Regions from separate parts of the Streptomyces sp. NPDC003327 genome, predicted to be linked through region 2. Evidence: riboswitches for the same ligand, from Rfam matches in the RefSeq annotation. Region 2 holds a riboswitch; the other holds the start of a gene.
What was found. A riboswitch is a leader RNA that binds a small molecule or an ion and turns the genes downstream of it on or off. The one in region 2 is predicted to bind cyclic di-AMP.
Positions count from the first base shown of each region.

Region 1: linked by a shared signal. The riboswitch ahead of ACWDVG_RS09065 (C40 family peptidase) and the one ahead of ACWDVG_RS16135 (M23 family metallopeptidase) in region 2 are both predicted to bind cyclic di-AMP.

Region 1 covers NZ_JBSFSA010000007.1:114,484-119,746, reverse strand. Annotated here, with positions in the region: gene ACWDVG_RS09075 (ATP-dependent Clp protease proteolytic subunit) at 1-589, shown strand, start outside; gene ACWDVG_RS09070 (hypothetical protein) at 597-902, shown strand; cyclic di-AMP (ydaO/yuaA leader) riboswitch at 1,310-1,434, shown strand; gene ACWDVG_RS09065 (C40 family peptidase) at 1,438-1,914, shown strand; gene ACWDVG_RS09060 (ATP-binding protein) at 1,978-2,418, opposite strand; gene ACWDVG_RS09055 (8-amino-7-oxononanoate synthase) at 2,593-3,771, opposite strand; gene bioB (biotin synthase BioB) at 3,915-5,141, shown strand; gene ACWDVG_RS09045 (adenosylmethionine--8-amino-7-oxononanoate transaminase) at 5,150-5,263, shown strand, end outside.
Region 2 covers NZ_JBSFSA010000016.1:76,112-81,374, forward strand. Annotated here, with positions in the region: gene ACWDVG_RS16125 (M16 family metallopeptidase) at 1-356, shown strand, start outside; gene ACWDVG_RS16130 (M16 family metallopeptidase) at 353-1,750, shown strand; cyclic di-AMP (ydaO/yuaA leader) riboswitch at 1,963-2,126, shown strand; gene ACWDVG_RS16135 (M23 family metallopeptidase) at 2,136-2,909, shown strand; gene ACWDVG_RS16140 (GntR family transcriptional regulator) at 3,086-3,769, shown strand; gene ACWDVG_RS16145 (HPr family phosphocarrier protein) at 3,980-4,261, opposite strand; gene ACWDVG_RS16150 (bifunctional acetate--CoA ligase family protein/GNAT family N-acetyltransferase) at 4,435-5,263, shown strand, end outside.

The DNA of each region.
Region 1 (5,263 bases), on a different contig from region 2:
GCGAACGAGCTTCGGAACCCGGACCCTCGACCCCCACTCCAAACTGCTCGACGCGCGGATCGTCTTCCTCGGCACGCCGATCGACGAGACCGCCGCCAACGACGTCATCGCCCACCTCCTGTACCTCGACCACGCGGCCCCGGGGCAGGACATCTCGCTCTACATCCACTCCCCCGGCGGCTCGGTCACCGCCATGACCGCGATCCACGACACGATGACCACGCTCTACTGCGACGTGGAGACGGTCTGCCTCGGCCAGGCCGGCTCGACCGCGGCCGTCCTGCTCGCCGCCGGCACCCCGGGAAAGCGGATGACGCTCCCCGGTGCCCGGGTCACCCTGCGGCAGCCCGCCCTGGACGAACCGGCGCGGGGACAGATCGACGACCTCGACCTCCAGGCACGCGAGCTGCTGCGGCTGCGCGCCCTGATGACCGGACTCCTCGCCGGGCACACCGGCAGGACCCGCGAGCAGGTCGAGGCGGACCTCGACCGCCTCACCGTCCTCGACGCGCAGGGGGCGGTCGCGTACGGGCTCGTCGACGCCGTGGTCGCGAACCGGCGGCCGCCCGCCGGACTCGCGGCGCGGTGAGCCGGCCGTGCTCCCGGAGCTGCCGCCACTGCCCGCGCTGACGCGCGCCGAGGGCGAGTTCATCGACGCGTACCTCGAAGTCGTCGACCTCCTGGGGAGGATCAATCCATCCAGGTCAACGCATACCTATGGGGCACTGCGAGCGGCACAAGCCCTGGTGGGGCGGTCGCAGGCACTGTGCGAGGCGCTGACGCTCATGCATGTGCGGGGCGAGAGCGAGGTCCACACCGGCACATTGGCCGATGCGCTACGGGTGTTGGACGGGGAGCGCCGGGCGGGCCGGGTCACCGTGCCGCCGTCGCGCGCGAGTTGACATTCCGGCGTGTCGTGTCGAGCCCCGGACGGCCGACGCGGACCGCAGAAACCCTCCCCCGTTCGGCGTAGTCGACGAGTCGACATATGGCTCGGGTGAGTTGCACAACAGGTGTACGCATCTGGCGGAATGAGCCATTCCACTGCTGGTGCGGGGCTCATCGGCCAAACCTCCGAAGATCACGAAACCCGCTTGTCCACCCGTATGGATCAGTCGTGAGGAGCCTCACAAATGGCCGTTTCCGCTCGGTTTTCGCCCATGTCGTGGGTCAAGATCCCTCACGACGACAAGCCCCCGCCAGCCGCGGCGGGGCGGTCCGGGCGGACGCCGAGTCCTGCCGCTGTCCCGGACGTCTGGTCGACAGGATTGGATCGGCAGGAGTGGAGGACCCGAGCAGTACGGGACGTCCGCGTCGTACACCGCGGTGTACGACACGGGGCCGTTCCTCGGGGTGAAGCCGCATCCGCGGCCGGGCATCTTCGCCTGCCCGAACCCGACAGGTCATCCTTCACAGGCGGCTGACGAAGGGTTGCGCATGACTGCGCAGACGCATGTCCCGTCCCTGCTGACCCGGGCCGGAGCCGTCTCGGCTCTCACCCTCGCCGCCGTCGGCGGCACCCTGCTCGCACCCGGTGCGGCACCCGAGGCCCAGGCAGCCACCGCACACGCCAACAAGGCACTGAGCGTCGCCGCGTCCAAGAAGGGATCGCCCTACCGGTACGGAGCCGCGGGACCCACCCGGTTCGACTGCTCCGGCCTGGCGCTCTACGCGTACAAGCAGGCGGGCAAGACGCTGCCGCGCACCGCGCAGCAGCAGTACAACACCACCCGGCACGTCTCCGCGTCGAGCCGACAGCAGGGGGACCTGGTCTTCTTCCACTCGGGTGGAAGGGTCTACCACGTGGGGATCTACGCCGGCAGCAACAAGATCTGGCACTCGCCCAAGGCGGGCTCCTGGGTGAAGCTCGACCGGATCTGGACGTCCAAGGTCTACTACGGCCGCGTCCGGTGACGTCGGGCCGGGGGGAGGAGCCCGGCCGACGTGAGCCGTGGACCGGCCGGGGCCCCGGCCGGTTCAGCAGGTGACGACCGGGGCGGCGGCCGTCCACGGGAGGGTGATCGCGACCGTCTTGCCGCCCTCCTCGGTCGGCGTGACGGAGAGACGGCCGCCCGCCTCGGCCGTCAGGACGCGGATGATGGCCATGCCCCGGCCGTTGTCCTGCTGGACCGCCGCCGGGAGGCGGCGGGGCCAGCGCGGATGGCTGTCGGTGACCCCGATCCGCAGGACCTCCTCCCGGTCGAGCCGCACCTCCACCGTGAAGGTGGGCGACTGGCCGAACGTGTGCTGGACGGCGTTGGTGGCCAGCTCGGAGACGATCAGCCGGATCGCGTCGGCGGTCTCCGTCGCGTCGTCGAGTCCCCACCCCGTGAGGACCTCCGCGACGTGCCGCCGGGCCCGGGAGACCGAGGCCGGGTCGCTCGGCAGCGTGAGGGTTGCTTCCTGGTGGTCCGCCATGGCGCCGCTGTCCCTTTCCCGCCGGGGCCGAAGGCGCCCCGGATCGCGCTTCGCGCCAGAGTGCCATCGATCACACGGCCCCGAGGGGCGTTCTACCGAGATATGTACATATCTGTCGCCCGAAGCGGTGAACTCTGCGCAGTCAAGGCCCCTTTGGGGATCCGGCGCGGGTCGTCACCGGAGCGGCGCCGTCCGCAGGATCGTGGCGACCGCGCTCTCGATCTGCGCGTCGGTCAGGTCGGCGCGGGCGGTCAGCCGCAGCCGCGAGATGCCGTCGGGCACGGACGGCGGCCGGAAGCAGCCGACGGCCAGGCCCTGTTCGCGGCAGTCCGCCGCCCAGCGCAGCGCGGCCTCCGGGGACGGCGCGTGCACCGAGACGACGGCCGCGTCCGGCCGGGCCGCGGTGAGCCCGGCGTCCGTGAGCAGCCGGTGCAGGGTCGTCGCGACCGTACGGACCCGCGCGGCACGCCCCGGTTCGGCCGCTATCAGCCGCAGGCTCGCGAGGGCGGCCCCCGTGGCGGCCGGGGCGAGCCCGGTGTCGAAGATGAAGGTGCGGGCCGCGTTCACCAGGTGCTCGATCACCCGGGCCGGGCCGAGGACGGCGCCGCCCTGGCTGCCCAGCGACTTGGAGAGGGTGAGGGTGGCCACGACGTCCTCGTCGCCGGCGAGTCCTGCCTCGTGCAGGGCGCCCCGGCCGCCGTCGCCGAGGACGCCGAAGCCGTGGGCGTCGTCCACGACGAGCCCGGCGCCGTGCTGCCGGCAGGCCTCCGCGAGCGCGCCGAGCGGCGCCCGGTCGCCGTCGACGGAGAAGACGGAGTCGCTGACGACGAGCGCCCGGCGCCCGGGGTGCGCTTCCAGAGTCTTGCGTACGGCCTCGGGGTCGGCGTGCGGGACGACCGCGCTCTCGGCGCGGGCCAGCCGGCAACCGTCCACGATGGAGGCGTGGTTGGCCGCGTCGGAGACGACGAGGGCGTCCCGCCCGCCGAGCGCGGTGAGCGCCGCCAGGTTCGCGGTGTAGCCGGACGAGAAGACGAGCGCCGCCTCGAAGCCGCAGAAGGCGGCCAGTTCGCGTTCGAGCTCCGCGTGCAGCCGGGTCGTGCCCGTGACGAGACGGGAGCCGGTGGAGCCGGCGCCCCAGCGCCGTGCCGCCTCGGCCGCCGCGCCGGTGACCTCCGGGTGCCGGGTGAGGCCCAGGTAGTCGTTGCCCGCCAGGTCGAGCAGCTCCGACTCGGCCGCCCGGGGCCGCAGCGTACGGACGAGTCCGGCCTCGGCCCGGCGCCGCGCCTCCCCCTCGGTCCAGTCGAACGCGGTGCGGCGCGGGTCGGCGGCCCGCGTCTCCTCGGCCTGTGGCATGCGGCGTTCCTTTTGTAGGCAGCGCACAGACACTAGCCGGAGGTCGCGGGCACCGGGGTGTGGTCATGCACACACCTCCTTCGGCGTCGTTTGTTCGGATCCTCCTTGGCCCGGGGGTGTGCCGTAGGCGAGGATCAGCGCTTATGGACCTGCTGAACACGCTGGTGGAGAAGGGGCTGCGGCGCGAGCTGCCGACCCGTGAAGAAGCGCTCGCCGTGCTGGCGACCTCCGACGACGAACTGCTCGATGTGGTGGCCGCGGCCGGCAAGGTGCGCCGTCAGTGGTTCGGCCGCCGGGTGAAGCTCAACTACCTCGTCAACCTGAAGTCCGGGCTCTGCCCGGAGGACTGCTCGTACTGTTCCCAGCGGCTCGGCTCCAAGGCCGAGATCCTGAAGTACACCTGGCTGAAGCCGGACGAGGCCTCGCAGGCCGCCGCCGCGGGCGTCGCGGGCGGCGCCAAGCGGGTCTGCCTGGTGGCCAGCGGCCGCGGCCCGACGGACCGGGACGTCGAGCGCGTCGGCAGGACGATCGAGGCGATCAAGGAGCAGAACGAGGGCGTCGAGGTCTGTGCCTGCCTCGGTCTGCTCTCGGACGGCCAGGCGGAGCGGCTGCGGGACGCCGGCGCCGACGCGTACAACCACAACCTGAACACGTCCGAGGGGACGTACGGGGAGATCACCACCACCCACACCTACGCGGACCGGGTGGACACCGTGCGGAAGGCGCACGCCGCCGGTCTGTCGGCCTGCTCGGGCCTCATCGCGGGCATGGGCGAGACCGACGAGGACCTGGTCGACGTGGTGTACGCGCTGCGCGAGCTGGACTCGGACTCGGTGCCGGTCAACTTCCTGATCCCCTTCGAGGGCACGCCGCTCGCCGAGGAGTGGAACCTCACCCCGCAGCGCTGCCTGCGCATCCTGGCGATGGTCCGGTTCGTCTGCCCGGACGTCGAGGTCCGGATCGCGGGCGGCCGCGAGGTGCACCTGCGCTCGATGCAGCCGCTGGCCCTGCACATCGCGAACTCGATCTTCCTCGGCGACTACCTGACCAGTGAGGGCCAGGCGGGCAAGGCCGACCTCGACATGATCGCCGACGCGGGCTTCGAGGTGGAGGGCGCGGGCACGACGACCCTGCCGGCCCACCGCGCGGACGCCCTCGCCGCGGCCGGTGCCGGTGCGGCGAGCGCCGGGGGCTGCGGTTCGCAGGCCGCCGCGGCCGGCTGCGGTGCGCACGCGGAGGAGGGCGGCGGCTGCGGTCCCTGCGGCGGTCACGCGGCGCCGGAGGCGCCCGCCGCGGCGGGCCAGGCCCGGACCGACCTGGTGGCCGTGCGCCGCCGGGGCGCCGGCACGGACCTCGCCCCGAACGCGTAGCGGCGGCCATGCGCAACGACGAACTGATCGCCCTCGACCGGGCGCACGTCTGGCATCCGTACGGCCCCATGCCGGGCCGCACGGACCCGCTGGTCGTCGCGTCCGCGTCGGGCGTACGGCTG
Region 2 (5,263 bases):
GCGGCGTCGAGGTGCCCCGCATCGAGGAGGCCGTCGACGAGGAGCTGGCCCGCTTCGCCGCCGAGGGGCCCACGCCGGAGGAGATGGAGCGCGCCCAGGCCCAGCTGGAGCGCGAGTGGCTCGACCGGCTCGGCACGGTCGCGGGCCGCGCCGACGAACTGTGCCGGTTCGCCGTGCTGTTCGGCGACCCGCAGCTCGCCCTCACCGCCGTCGACCGCGTCCTCGACGTCACCGCCGAGGAGGTGCGGGCCGTCGCCGCGGCCAGGCTCCGGCCCGACAACCGCGCGGTGCTGGTCTACGAGCCGGTGACCGCGGAGCAGAGCGACAGCGACGAGGAAGAGGGAGCGGACCAGTGACCGACGCTGCCGTGTCTTTGACCAGCATGGACTTCCACCCGCAGCCCCGGCCGGGCACCGCGAGGCCGTGGGCCTTCCCGGCTCCCGAGCGCGGCACCCTCGCCAACGGCCTGACGGTGCTCCGCAGCCACCGCCCCGGCCAGCAGGTCGTGGCCGTCGAGATCTTCCTCGACGCCCCCCTGGACGCCGAGCCCGACGGCCTCGACGGCGTCGCCACGATCATGGCCCGCGCGCTCTCCGAGGGCACCGACCAGCGCAGCGCCGAGGAGTTCGCGGCCGAGCTGGAGCGCTGCGGCGCCACCCTCGACGCGCACGCCGACCACCCGGGCGTACGGGTCTCCCTCGAGGTCCCCGTCTCCCGGCTGCCCAAGGCGCTCGGCCTGCTCTCCGAGGCCCTGATCGCGCCGGCGTTCCTTGAGACCGAGATCGAGCGCCTGGTGGGCAACCGCCTGGACGAGATCCCGCACGAGACGGCCAACCCGTCCCGCCGCGCCGCCAAGCAGCTCTCCAAGGAGCTCTTCCCGGCCGACTCCCGGATGTCCCGGCCGCGTCAGGGCACCGAGGAGACCGTCGCCGCGATCGACGCCGCCGCCGTCCGTGCCTTCTACGAGGCGTACGTCCGGCCCGCCACGGCCACGGCCGTGGTTGTCGGCGACCTGACCGGGGTCGACCTCGACAAGGTCCTCGCCGAGACCCTCGGCGCCTGGGCGGGGGAGCCGGCCGAGCCGCGCCGGATGCCGCCGATCACCGCCGACGACACCGGACGGGTCGTCATCGTGGACCGGCCCGGCGCCGTCCAGACCCAGTTGCTCATCGGCCGGATCGGTCCGGACCGCCACGACGGCGTCTGGCCGGCGCAGGTCCTCGGCACGTACTGCCTCGGCGGCACGCTCACCTCCCGCCTCGACCGGGTCCTGCGCGAGGAGAAGGGCTACACGTACGGCGTGCGGGCCTTCGGCCAGGTGCTCCGCTCGGACGGCGAGGGCAACGGCGCCTCGATGCTCGCCATCAGCGGCTCCGTCGACACCCCCAACACCGGACCGGCCCTCGAGGACCTGTGGAAGGTGCTGCGCACCCTGGCGGCCGAGGGGCTCACCGACGAGGAGCGCGAGACCGCCGTGCAGAACCTGGTGGGGGTCGCGCCCCTCAAGTACGAGACGGCCGCCTCCGTCGCCGGGACGCTCGCCGACCAGGTCGAGCAGCACCTCCCGGACGACTACCAGGCGCAGTTGTACGCGCGGCTGGCCGAGACCGGCACGGTCGAGGCCACGGCCGCCGTCGTCCGGGCCTTCCCGGTCGACCGGCTCGTCACCGTCCTGGTGGGCGACGCCGCGCGGATCGAGGAGCCGGTGCGCGCCCTCGGCATCGGTGAAGTGACCGTCGTGACGGGCTGATTGACGCCCACCGCCCGGCTGGCGCCGGGCGCGAGAGGACCCCGATCCCTGCAAAGGTCGGGGTCCTTCGCATTGTCCGGATTGGCGGTAAGTGTGATCGTCTGCCCTGTGGCATGTCTTACAAAAGAGCGCGTCTGTTTGGTGATCGACAGTTGATCGGCCTAGCGTCGTGGGCGCTGTCCGTCCGTTGCACCCGCCGCATCCGCGGCATCGGACAGCGATCGCCGAGTCCCCGTCAGGCGCGAGCCCGGGGAGCCGGGGACCCACTCAGTCCCTGGGGTGAATCGGGCGCCTTCGCCTCGTGCGGAGGGGCTCGTAGGAGACCTTCCTGCTCCGAACCCGTCAGCTAACCCGGTAGGCGAGAGGGAAGGAAAGGATCAGCCTCTTGGCGTTCACCCGTGCCACCGGGAAGCATCGTGCTCCGAGCCGGATGGCGCGCCGCGGCGCGGGCATCGCCGGCGCGGCGACGCTCGCCACCACCGGCGTCATCGGCACCCTCGCCTCCCCGGCGCTGGCCGCCGACACGGACAACCACGGTTCCGTCGAGGACACCGGCCTCACCCGTGTGATCACCGAGGAATCCCTCGCGGACCGGGTCAGCGCCCAGGTCGACGCGCAGGAGAAGGAAGCCTTCGAGGCCGACGCCAAGGCGAAGGCGGAGGCCGAGGCGAAGCGCAAGGCCGAGGCCCGCGCCCAGGAGATCCGCGAGGCCCGCGAGCGTGCCGCCCGCGAGGCGGAGCGCCGCCGTCTGGCCTCCTTCCAGCTCCCGATCGCCGGCTCGTACGTCTCCACCGGCTACAAGACCGGCGGCTCCCTCTGGTCCTCCGGCAGCCACTCCGGCGTCGACTTCCACGCCTCCTACGGCAGCCGGGTCGTCTCCGTCGGCTCCGGCACCGTCGTCGAGGCCGGCTGGGGCGGCGCGTACGGCAACAACATCGTCATCCGGATGCACGACGGCACGTACACCCAGTACGGTCACCTCGCCTCCATCGACGTCCACGTCGGCCAGACCGTCGAGCCCGGCCAGCAGATAGGCGTCTCCGGCTCCACCGGCAACTCCACCGGGCCGCACCTCCACTTCGAGGCCCGCACGAGCCCCGACTACGGCTCGGACATCAACCCCGTCGCGTACCTGCGCGCCCGAGGCGTCAACGTCTGACGTCCGCCGCCGCCACATCCGTCGCGAAAGCCCCGGCTCGTACCGAGCCGGGGCTTTTCGTGTGGCCAGAAGATATACCTGCCCGGCGGCCGGGCATCGGAAATTCCGGTGTGCTGCAATAGAGTCGCGGCAGCAGGCGTCGAATTCGGTGCGCGGATCACAGGCGGAGGTCGGACATGCGCATTCCCGCGCATTCGGTATGCACGGCGATTCGGGACGACATCGTCTCCGGCGTCTTCGAGCGCGGCAGCCGGCTGACGGAGGAGCAGCTCGCCCGGCGGTACGGCGTCTCCCGCGTCCCGGTCCGTGAGGCCCTGCGCACCCTGGAGTCCGAGGGGTTCGTGGTGACCCGCCGTCACGCGGGCGCGCACGTCGCGGAACCCACCGAGCAGGAGGCGGCCGATCTGCTCGACGTCCGTGCGCTGCTGGAGCCGCTGGGCGCGGCGCGGGCGGCGCAGCGGCGCACCGACGCTCACCTCAAGGTGCTGCGCGGCCTGGTCAGGCTGGGGCAGGAGCGGGCCCGACGCGGCCAGGGCGAGGATCTGCGCTCCCTGGGCGGCTGGTTCCACGAGACGCTGGCGCAGGCGTCGGGGAGCCCGGCCCTGACGGCGCCGCTCACCCAGCTGCGGCACAAGATCGCCTGGATGTACGTGGTGGAGCAGCCCGCCCAGCCCGTGGAGGCCTGGGCCGAGCACGGCGCCATCGTGGACGCGGTCGCCCGCGGGGACGCCGAGCGGGCGCGGGCGATGACCGCGCTCCACGTGGAGCGTTCCCTCCCGCTGCATCGCCTCAAAAAGCCCGAGCGCGGCCGCGTGAGGGTTTCGCAACATGTCGTCAACACGGCGAGCGCCCGGAATTAACACGCGCACCGTATACAAAGAATGTGAAGGGAACGGGCTCTGTTCGTGCTGCCCGGGAATTCCCGCTGCCCGGACAAGAGCGCCGATAATCGGCTCGTGCCGGTGGCTCCGGAAAGCGGTGCCGAATAGCGGTGCCGGAAAAACGGTGTGGCCGGTACCGCCGGATTTCCGGCGGTACCGGCCACGATGGCTCTCGGGGGACGACCCGGGTCAGACGGTCTCGGGGAGCTCGTCGAGGCCCTCGGCCACCAGCTTCGCGAGACGGTCCAGGGCGATCTCGGCGCCCTCGGCCTCCGAGGCCAGCACGATCTCCTCGCCGCCCTGCGCGCCGAGGCCGAGCACCGCCAGCATGGACGCGGCGTTCACCGGGGTGCCGTCGGCCTTGGCGATCGTCACCGGAACGCCGGATGCCGTGGCGGCACGGACGAAGATGGAGGCGGGGCGGGCGTGCAGGCCCTCGGCCCACCCGACGTTGACGCGGCGCTCAGCCATGGTGTTGCCCTTCAAGTCTCAAGCGGGTTGTCTAGACCAGTCTCTCACGGGGTGCGGCGTGCTCGTACCGACCTCGGACCCGACCGGGCCGCCCTTCGGCCCTCTCACCTTGCACGGCACACCACCGACGCGCGACCGGTGCCCCTGTCGTACCCCGGCCGTACGCTTGCCCCATGCAGAGCGCCTCGGATCAGTCGGGAGCGGTGGAACAGCCCGCGCCACCGGAGCACGCCTACCCGGACCACTGGGAGGCGGACGTGGTGCTCCGCGACGGCGGCACCGCGCGCATCAGGCCCATCACCGCGGACGACGCCGACCGGCTGGTCAGCTTCTACGAGCAGGTCTCGGACGAGTCGAAGTACTACCGCTTCTTCGCGCCCTACCCCCGGCTCTCCGCCAAGGACGTCCACCGCTTCACCCACCACGACTTCGTGGACAGGGTGGGACTCGCGGCGACCGTGGGCGGGGAGTTCATCGCCACCGTGCGCTACGACCGGATCAACGCCCAGGGGCTGCCCGCCTCCGCCCCGGCCGACGAGGCCGAGGTCGCCTTCCTCGTCCAGGACGCCCACCAGGGCCGCGGAGTCGCCTCCGCCCTCCTCGAACACATCGCGGCCGTCGCCCGCGAACGGGACATCCGCCGCTTCGCCGCCGAGGTGCTCCCCGCCAACACCAAGATGATCAAGGTGTTCACGGACGCCGGCTACACCCAGAAGCGCAGCTTCGAGGACGGCTCCGTCCGGCTCCACCTCGACCTCGAACCCACCGACCGCTCCCTCGCCGTCCAGCGCGCCCGCGAACAGCGGGCCGAGGCCCGGTCCGTGCAGCGGCTCCTCGACCCCCGCTCCGTCGCCGTCGTCGGCGCCGGCCGCGCACCCGGCGGCGTCGGCAGGACCGTCCTGCGCAACCTCCTCGACGCCGGCTTCACCGGTCGGGTGTACGCGGTGAACGCCGCCCTGACCGACGACGGGCCGGCCGCACTCGACGGCGTCCCCGCCCACC